DNA from 2 places in the Streptococcus sp. ZY171113 genome. Region 1 is predicted to be linked to the other one. Evidence: predicted binding sites of a transcription regulator. Region 1 holds the regulator's gene; the other holds the start of a gene.
What was found. Region 1 encodes Rex, which represses fermentation and respiration genes when NADH is low (regulators of the CRP and FNR family bind a similar motif). Its sites were predicted from a motif close to TTGTGAANTANTTCACAA; they were not measured.
Positions count from the first base shown of each region.

Region 2: a site for Rex is predicted at 3,196-3,213, ahead of adhE (bifunctional acetaldehyde-CoA/alcohol dehydrogenase). Genes of this name have one in related genera too.

Region 1 is NZ_CM173243.1:978,250-983,360, reverse strand. Features, by position in the region: gene AC3ARB_RS04575 (GNAT family N-acetyltransferase) at 1-477, shown strand, start outside; gene AC3ARB_RS04570 (ribose-phosphate diphosphokinase) at 568-1,548, shown strand; gene AC3ARB_RS04565 (cysteine desulfurase family protein) at 1,538-2,656, shown strand; gene AC3ARB_RS04560 (DUF1831 domain-containing protein) at 2,661-3,008, shown strand; gene AC3ARB_RS04555 (DUF4649 family protein) at 3,012-3,233, shown strand; gene AC3ARB_RS04550 (redox-sensing transcriptional repressor Rex) at 3,353-3,988, shown strand; gene AC3ARB_RS04545 (gamma-glutamyl-gamma-aminobutyrate hydrolase family protein) at 4,088-4,783, shown strand; gene radC (RadC family protein) at 4,821-5,111, opposite strand, start outside.
Region 2 is NZ_CM173243.1:2,189,406-2,194,516, reverse strand. Features, by position in the region: gene purR (pur operon repressor) at 1-380, shown strand, start outside; gene AC3ARB_RS10545 (low molecular weight protein-tyrosine-phosphatase) at 402-839, shown strand; gene AC3ARB_RS10540 (hypothetical protein) at 806-1,204, shown strand; gene AC3ARB_RS10535 (acyltransferase family protein) at 1,201-2,988, shown strand; gene adhE (bifunctional acetaldehyde-CoA/alcohol dehydrogenase) at 3,243-5,111, shown strand, end outside.

The DNA of each region.
Region 1 (5,111 bases):
AACTGGGCGACCGATGAAGAGGTGGCCCGCTATGTGACCTGGGCTCCCCATGCCAATCTGGCAGAAACTCAGGAACTCATGGCCTTTTGGGCTAGCCAGTACGACAGGCCTGACTTTTATACTTGGGGCATTGAACTGAAGGCGACAGGCCAGCTGATTGGTACCTTTGCCTTTGTCGGTCTTTCTGACCGTGACCAAGTGGCTGAGCTGGGCTATGCCCTTGGAAAAAACTGGTGGCAGCAGGGTTATGCGACTGAGGCTGGGCTGGCCATCCTAACCTTTGGTTTTGACCGTTTGGGCCTCAACCGCATTCAGGCGGTTCACGATGACCGCAACCCTGCCTCTGGACGGGTCATGGAAAAACTGGGCATGACCTATGAGGGCACCATTCGGCAGGCACGGCTGGTCAAGGGTAAATTTGTCACCCTCTGTCACTATGGAATCCTTGCAGAGGACTGGACTGCCAGAACCAACTAGCTCTTTTTCACACAAGACCATGCGTTTTCAGCTGGTCTTTTTCTCTATTTTTTGGTAAAATGGGAATAACTATGGAAAAAGGAGCCAATCATGACTGAGCGTTACGCTGACAAACAACTGAAACTCTTCTCCCTGACCTCTAACCAGGACATCGCCCAAAAGATTGCTGACGCGGCAGGAATTCCCCTAGGGAAGCTCTCTTCTCGCCAGTTCTCTGATGGGGAAATCATGATTAACATCGAGGAAAGTGTGCGTGGGGATGACATCTACATCATCCAATCCACTAACAACCCGGTCAATGATCACCTCTGGGAACTCTTGATTATGATTGATGCTTGTAAGCGGGCCAGTGCCAACAGCATCAATGTGGTCATGCCTTACTTTGGCTACTCTCGCCAAGATCGGATTGCAAAGGACCGTGAACCGATTACCGCCAAGCTGGTGGCCAACATGCTGGTCAAGGCTGGCGCTGACCATATCCTGACCCTGGATTTGCACGCGGTTCAAATCCAAGGTTTCTTTGACATTGCTTTGGACAACCTCCTGACCGCTCCGCTATTTGCCAAACACTACATCGACATGGGCCTCAAGGGTAACGATGTGGTCGTGGTCAGCCCTAAAAACTCTGGCATCCGCAGGGCTCGGGCTCTGGCTGAGATCCTGGACGCTCCGATTGCCATCATCGACTACGCCCAGGACGACTCCCAGCGAGAGGAAGGCTACATTATCGGCGATGTTGCGGGTAAAAATGCGATTTTGATTGATGATATTTTGAACACGGGTAAAACCTTTGCTGAGGCGGCCAAGATTGTCGAACGGGGTGGGGCAACCGACATCTACGCTGTTGCCAGCCACGGTCTCTTTGCTGGTGGTGCAGCCGAGGTCCTCAATGCCGCTCCAATCAAGGAAATCCTAGTGACTGACTCTGTCAAGACCAAGGAAGCAAAACCAGCCAATATCACTTACCTCTCAGCCAGCGAGTTGATGGCGGACGCTATTATCCGTATCCATGAACGCCAACCACTCAGCCCACTCTTTGTCTACCATGACGAGGACGACAATGACTACTAAGGCTATCTATCTGGACCACGCCGCCACCAGCCCCCTCTGCCAAGAGGCCAAGGAAGCCATGCTAGAAGCCATGGAACTGGCGGGAAACCCGTCCAGCCTCCACACCTTTGGCCGTGAGGCCAGCAAGCTCCTTAGAGATTGCCGTGCTGACCTGGCACGTTTGCTGGAAACCAGTCCCCAACGCTTGATTTTCACTTCTGGTGGGACTGAGAGCAATAACCTGGCCATCAAGGGCTACGCTTTGGCCAACCAAGCCAAGGGCAAGCACCTGATTTCCAGCCAGATGGAACACCATGCGGTTTTGGATGTCCTGGCCTATTTGGAAAGTCGTTTCGGCTTTGAGGTCACCTTGTTGCCGCCGTCTGAGGACGGTACCATCACCGCCCAGCAGGTGGCCCAGGCCCTACGACCTGATACCATCCTGGTCAGCCTCATGTGGGCCAACAATGAAACGGGTCACATCAACCCTATTGCGGCCATCGCTTCGGTCTTAGCTGACCACCAGGCGGTCTTTCATGTGGACGCTGTTCAGGCGATTGGGAAACTCCCTGTCCTGCCTGAAGCTGCTGGAGTGGATTTCCTGTCCGCCTCCGCCCACAAATTCCACGGCCCCAAAGGGGTGGGGTTCCTCTATACCAAGGAGCACCGGCTGGACAAGCTCCTCCACGGGGGCAATCAAGAAAACCACCGCAGGGCCTCGACTGAGAACTTGATTGGCATTGCAGGCATGACCGCAGCCCTCAAGGCGGCTCTCGCTAAACAACCTCAGCAAAGAGCTGATGACCTGAAACAGGCCCTGATGGACCAACTGGAGGGCTGGCCTGTTTACTACAATAGCCCTGCTAACGGTCTCCCTCAGGTTATCAATCTAGGCATCACAGGGGCCAATAACGCCCTGCTTCTAACCCGATTGGACTTGGAAGGAATTGCTGTCTCTACCGGTTCAGCCTGTACTGCTGGTAACATCGAACCCAGCCATGTCCTGGCTGCCCTCTTTGGACCTGACGCTCCCCAGCTGAGGGAATCCATTCGCATCAGCACGTCTAGCCAGACCAGTCTGGCTGACATCACCAGCTTTACCCAAACACTGAAAAGGATTATTGGATAAGATTATGGCATTTGAACAAACCATTACCCTCAAAGACTGCAAGTACAGCTACACTATCAGCCCAAACATCAAAAAATATACCCTGCGTGACACCACCTTTATCCAAAACAAGCTCGGGAACTACGAACTGACCCGTCTCTTAGAAGAGGTCCCCAACTCTGGCGACGGTTTTCCCCTCAAGCTGACCATCAATGCCAACTTAACAGGAGCTAAATTAGCCATCACGGATAAATCCGGCCTTCGCTTGGTCAATATTTTCAAACACCCAGAGCACAGCATTCATCGGGACAAATTTTACTTCCTCATGGATAGTCTGGTTGACCGTCAAATTTTTGAAAAGACAGAAAGATAAGCCATGTTAATCATCACCTACCTCAACGCCTCCCAGCAGGAGTTCCAACTCAAGTACGATGACTATGCTGCTTTTGAGCGGGCTCAGTTGTCCTGTACAGCCCCTTTAGCCGACCACTACAAGGTGGTCAAGGTCACCTTAAATGGCCATGATATCCCTTATACTGGTCAATTTGGCGACCTCTACTTCCACTTGCTGAACAAAGATTTGAGCAGCTACCTCTAACACGCTTCCCTCCAAACCCAAAATGGAGGGATTTTTTTTAGGTTTATTTGTGAAAATTCTTGCTACTTTCACAAACTTTTTATATAATAGAATGAGAAAATTGTAACAAGGAGCCTGTCATGACTGACAAAACCATCCCAAACGCAACGGCTAAACGCCTGTCCCTCTACTACCGCATCTTCAAACGCTTCAATGCTGAAAAGATTGAGCGGGCCAACTCCAAACAAATCGCCGAGGCTATCGGTATTGACTCCGCCACTGTTCGTCGAGACTTTTCTTACTTTGGCGAATTGGGCCGCCGTGGTTTTGGTTACGATGTCAAGAAACTCATGGACTTTTTCGCTGACATTCTCAACGATAAGGCCGTAACCAATGTCTTAATTGTCGGTGTCGGAAATATCGGTCGAGCTCTCCTGCACTACCGCTTCCATGATCGCAACAAGATGCAAATCACCATGGCCTTTGATACTGACGAAAACCCTATCGTCGGTGGTAAAATCGGCGATGATGTTCCCATCTACGGCATTTCTGAAATCAAGAAACGCCTGATGGGAACAGACATCGAAACCGCCATCTTGACGGTCCCAAGTGTCAAATCTCAAGAAATCGCTGACCTTCTGGTTGACGCTGGTATCCGTGGCATCCTGTCCTTTTCACCGGTCAATCTAGATGTTCCAGACCATGTCGTGGTCCAATATGTTGATTTGACCAGCGAACTCCAAACCCTACTCTATTTCATGAACCAGCAAAAATAAACCAGCTTGCCATTACCTATCACGGTGATAGAAAAAACCTATTAGGCAAAACCTCCTTAAGCTGTTATACTGGTTAGCATGACTGTAAAAGGAGCCCCTATGACTAAGCCTCTCATCGGCATTTTTGCCAACCAACGCCTCAACATCGCTCTGGACAATATCCCCTGGACCTACGTCCCGTCTGGCTTTTCCAAGGGGGTTGAGGCTGTTGGGGGCGTGCCTGTCCTCTTTCCTATGACCTGCGACGAAGGCATTCTTAACACCTACATCAATCTGGTGGACAAGGTCATCCTGATTGGTGGCCAAAACGTTGACCCCCAATTTTACGGCCAAGAAAAAGCCGCCTTCGAAGACGACTACAGCCTGGAGCGTGACCTCTGCGAGCTCAAGGTCATCGACCTGAGCCGTCAGCTGGGCAAACCCCTCTTTACGGTTTGCCGAGGCACCCAGTTGGTCAATGTGGCCCTCGGTGGCAGCCTTCACCAAGACATTCCTGGCCATTGGCAGAGCGACTTGCCCCATGTGGCCACCCACGCCATCAGCATTGAAGAGGGGTCTCTTTTGGCTAAGGTCTATGGCAGAGCTGCTCAGATTAACTCCTACCACCGCCAGGCCATTGACCGGTTGGCAGACAACTTGACCGTTGTCGCCAGAGCTGAGGACCAAACCATCGAAGCCGTTGAATCAACAGACCCTAATTTTCGTTTCCTGGGTGTCCAATGGCACCCCGAACTCATCCATCAGGTCAGCCCAGACGACCTCAAGCTCTTTGACTATGTGGTCAATCACCTCTAACCAGCAAGCGAGGCTCAGGCCTCGCTTTTTCAGCAGCTCAATCCAACAAATCAGATTTTTCCCGAAAACTATAATATGTTTTCTTTCCTACAATAAGATGATCCAAAAAGACCAATCCCAAATCATCACAAGACCGCTTTAAGCTAGTGGTGAAACTAATGTCTTGCGGACTAGGTTGACAGGAGCCAGATGGGTGGTTATGGATAACAACCAAAGAAGTTGCTAAGGTCTTGCAAGCATAGTGGAGAATCTCCTTAGGTTCAGCCACCGACCGCCTCACACTACCAATAAAGACCGTCTGCTGGTGAATAATCCTGTTCTGACTGTC
Region 2 (5,111 bases), 1.0 Mb from region 1:
TCGCCAACGTCCTTAATGTGCCTTTTGTCATCGTTCGTCGTGACCTCAAGATTACTGAAGGATCAACCGTCAGCGTCAACTATGCCAGTGGTTCTAGCGGTGACCGCATCGAAAAAATGTTCTTGTCTAAACGGAGCTTGGCCCCAAACAGCCGTGTTCTGATTGTGGACGACTTCTTAAAAGGTGGTGGCACCATTTCTGGTATGGCCAGCCTTTTGCAGGAATTTGATTCGACCCTGGTTGGTGTGGCTGTCTTTGCCAACAATAGTCAAGAACCCAAACGGGCTAGTTTTGAGTACAAATCCCTTTTGAATGTCTCAGAGATTGACGTGGCAACCAACCGAGTGACGGTTGAGTTGGGAAATATTTTTGAAGATTAACAAGAAAGTGTAGGCAAGTCTATGGCTAAAATCGCTTTTGTCTGTTTGGGCAACATATGCCGCAGTCCAATGGCTGAGGTTGTCATGAGGCATTTGGCCAAGGATCAAGATCTGGAGGTGGTTAGCCGAGCGACCTCAAACTGGGAACATGGCAACCCAATCCATCATGGCACTCAGGCTATCTTAAAGCAATATGGCCTGGCCTATGATGGGGCAAAAACCTCTCAACAGATTAAGCTCGATGAGCTGGCTGATTTTGACCTGATTATCGGCATGGACCAGCAGAATGTCAAGGACCTTAAAGCCCTGTCTGCTGGCCGTTACGATGATAAAATCCACCTCTTTTGTGAGGGGGGTGTGCCCGACCCGTGGTACACTGGGGATTTTGAAGAAACCTACCAGATAGTAACAAGGGGGTGTGACGAGTGGCTAAACGAGATTGGCAGCCGTTTTTATTAAAGGAACGGTGGCAGCTGGAACTCTTGTCTGGTGCGGTAGTAGCCTTATTGGCGGTATCCGTCATTGGGGTGGCTTTGCCACAGGACAAACAGCTGAGCTATGATGGTGGTAAGTTAGTTTATAAAGGTGCGGTCAAGAGCAACCGCATGACGGGCCGTGGCCAGTTGGTCTATGACAATGGTGACCGCTATGAAGGTGACTTTGTCAACGGGGTTTTCAATGGTCAAGGGACCTTTACCTCTCATCAAGGTTGGCGTTATGAGGGGGACTTCAAGGACGGTAAACCGCATGGGACTGGGAAACTGGTGACAACCAATCAGGTGGTCTACCAAGGGACATTTAAGCAAGGAGTCTATCAAGAATGAAGATAAAATGGTTTTCTTTAATCAGGCTCTTTGGCCTAGCCTTGGTCTTGTGTTACCATTTTTATAAAACCTCCCTACCAGGTGGTTTTATCGGGGTTGATATTTTCTTCACCTTTTCAGGGTATCTAGTGACTGCCCTCTTTATTGACGAATACGCTAGAACTGGTCAGATTGACTTGCTGAGCTTTGCTAGACGCCGTCTTTATCGTATTTTACCGCCCCTGGTTTTGATGGTTCTTTTGGTAATGCCGCTGACCCTCTTGGTCAAACGTGATTTTGTAGCGGATATTGGTCATCAGATTGCCGCTGTTTTCGGCTTTACGACTAATATCTACGAACTGCTGACAGGAGGAAACTACGAAAGCCAGTTTATCCCTCATCTGTTCTTGCATACCTGGAGTTTGGCCATTGAGGTGCAGTTTTACCTGGTTTGGGGGCTAGTGTTGTCCTTCTTTTCTCGGAAACCCCTGAACGTTGGGCAGTTTCGGGGCCTCATCTTTTTCCTCTCAGCGGTCTTGTTTGGCTTGACCTTTTTGGGTCTATTCGTGACATCTTTTTTCACGACTAATTATTCCAGCCTCTACTTCTCCAGCTTTTTCAGAAGTTCCTCTCTCTTTTTAGGCAGTTTCTTTGCTACCTTGACAGGGGTTGAATACACGGTCAAGCGATTCAGGAAAAATGTTCAGCAATGGCCGCTCAGACAGGTTTTAGCTACTCTCGGTCTCAGTGTGAGTTTGCTGGTCTTTCTGGCCTTGTCCCTAGCTTTTGATCAGTTAGTGACCTACCTGTTTGGCTTTGCTTTGACCAGTTTGTTCACAGGCTTGCTCATTTACAGCCTGCGTGTTCTGCACGATAAACTGCCAGGGGTTGGTGAACCAGCCCTCATCGGTCACCTAGCTGATTTGAGTTATGGAATCTACCTCTTTCATTGGCCCCTGTTTGTTATTTTTACCCCTCTCATGCCCAAGTCACTTGCGGTCGGGCTAACCCTTTTTCTGTCAGTTCTTTTGGCGGCGGTGTCATTTTACCTCATCGAACCTTGGTTGAAAAAAGGGACGGCAACAGTTTTTGGGCTGGTTCTGCCAGCTCCAAGGGACAAACGGGTGTCCTTTGGGATTTTAGGAACCTTACTTGCCATCACCTTGGGCATTTCGGTGACGGCTCCTCGTCTCAGTCCATTTGAGACAACCCTCCTTGTCAATGGTCTCCATCAGGCCAATCGTAGCATCACCCAGACCCATAATCTCTTGGTCGGTGATGTTGATGCGGTGAATAGTGTTTTGATTTTAGGGGATTCGGTGACCCTCAATTCGAGCCAGGCCCTGGGAACTCTTTTACCAGAAGCGGAATTGGATGCTGCCATTAGTCGGAACTTTATCACTGCCTTTGAGACCTTCCAAAACCGTCTTGACAATGACGCACTGGCTAAGACGGTCGTGCTAGCAGTTGGGGTCAATTCGGTCTATAATTATGAAGCTGAAATTCAACCTTTTATTGATGACCTTCCAAACGGTCATCGCTTGGTTATCGTGACTCCCTATAATACAGCTGACAGCCGTGTTCCTGGTATGCGGGACTATGAACTCAGTTTGGAAAAATCTTACCCCTATCTCAAGGTTGCTGACTGGTACCGTGCAGCAGCAGATACACCTGAGATTTGGGCTGGCACAGACGGCGTTCACTTCTCAAGTAGCAATACTAAGGGTGCAGAGCTCTATGCCAAAACTATTCGAGAAGCCATTGTTGCAGTGGCTAAAAAACCTGCTAAAGGGGATAAAAACTAGAACGTTAGGGCAGCAGTCCTAACGTTTCCTTGTTTGAAAATGTTTATTTTTTTGAAATTCCTCTTGCAAAAACTGCTCATCTGGTGTAAAATAGATTTGCAACCGTTTTCTGAATGGATTAAAATTTTTTGAAAAAAATGTAAAAAATTTCTTGTGAAACTATTTACAAATACAAAAAATTAGTCTATAATGAGAATGTAATAAAAATTGTGAAAAAATTAACAAATCTTGTTAATGGCACATAGGAGGATAATATGGCTGAAAAATCAGTTAAACCAGAAGACAAATTGCTCGAAGCCCGTGCTCATGTTGATGAGTTGGTGCAAAAAGGTTTAGTGGCTCTTGAAGAGTTCAGAAAGCTCAACCAAGAGCAGGTGGACTACATTGTGGCCAAGGCTTCAGTTGCAGCCCTGGACGCACACGGTATCTTGGCCCAGCACGCGGTTGATGAAACCAAACGTGGTGTCTTTGAAGACAAGGCAACTAAAAACCTCTTTGCCTGTGAGCACGTGGTTAACAACATGCGTCACACTAAGACCGTTGGTATTATCGAAGATGATGAAGTCGCTGGTTTGACCTATATCGCCGAGCCAGTTGGTGTGGTTTGTGGTGTTACCCCAACAACCAACCCAACATCAACAGCCATCTTTAAGGCTTTGATTTCCCTCAAAACCCGTAACCCAATCGTTTTTGCCTTCCACCCATCAGCCCAAGAGTCATCAGCTCATGCTGCTCGTATCGTTCGTGATGCAGCCGTCGCTGCTGGTGCTCCTGAAAACTGTGTGCAGTGGATTACCAAACCATCTATGGAAGCAACCAACGAACTCATGAAGCACGATGGTATCGCCACTATCTTGGCGACCGGTGGTAACGCCATGGTGCGTGCGGCCTACTCATGCGGTAAGCCAGCTCTGGGTGTAGGTGCTGGTAACGTGCCAGCCTATGTGGAAAAAACAGCTAACATCCGTCAGGCAGCTCATGACATCGTCATGTCTAAATCCTTTGACAACGGGATGGTCTGTGCTTCTGAGCAAGCTGCCATCGTTGACAAGGAAGTTTACGACGAGTTTGTGTCAGAACTCAAGAGCTACCACACTTACTTTGTTAACAAGAAAGAAAAAGCCCTCTTGGAAGAATTCTGCTTTGGCGTAAAAGCTAACAGCAAGAACTGTGCAGAAGGCAAGCTCAATGCCGACATCGTTGGTCGTCCAGCAGCCTGGATTGCTGAGCAAGCTGGTTTCAGCGTGCCAGAAGGCACCAACATCTTGGCGGCTGAAGTGTCTGAAATTGGTGAAAAAGAGCCACTCACTCGCGAAAAACTCTCACCAGTTATTGCGGTGCTCAAGGTTGAAGACACCGAAGCTGGTCTCGAAGCTGCCCGCCAAATGGTTGAATTCCACGGTCTTGGTCACTCTGCAGCCATCCACACCAACAATACTGAGCTGGCTAAAGAGTTCGGTACTCGTGTTAAAGCCATCCGTGTGATCTGGAACTCACCATCAACTTTCGGTGGTATCGGTGACGTTTACAACTCCTTCCTGCCATCATTGACCCTGGGCTGTGGTTCTTACGGTCGCAACTCTGTTGGTGACAACGTGAGTGCAGTGAACCTCTTGAACATCAAAAAAGTAGGAAGACGGAGAAACAATATGCAATGGTTCAAAGTACCATCAAAAATCTACTTCGAGCGTGACTCTATCCAGTACCTGCAAAAATGCCGTGACGTTGAGCGTGTCATGATCGTTACCGACGAAGCAATGGTTCGCCTTGGCTTTGTTCAACGCATCATTGAGCAATTGGAATTGCGGAGCAACAAGGTGCTCTACTCAATCTTCTCAGACGTTGAGCCAGATCCAGACATCACAACTGTTGAACGCGGTGCCAGCCTGATGCGTGAATTCAAGCCAGACACCATCATTGCCCTCGGTGGTGGGTCACCAATGGATGCGGCCAAAATCATGTGGCTCATGTATGAGCGTCCAGACATCGACTTCCGTGACCTGGTTCAGAAATTCCTTGACATCCGCAAACGTGCCTTCAAATTCCCATCATTGGGTGACAAGGCTAAGTTCATCGCCATCCCAACCACATCTGGTACTGGTTCAGAGGTGACACCATTCGCG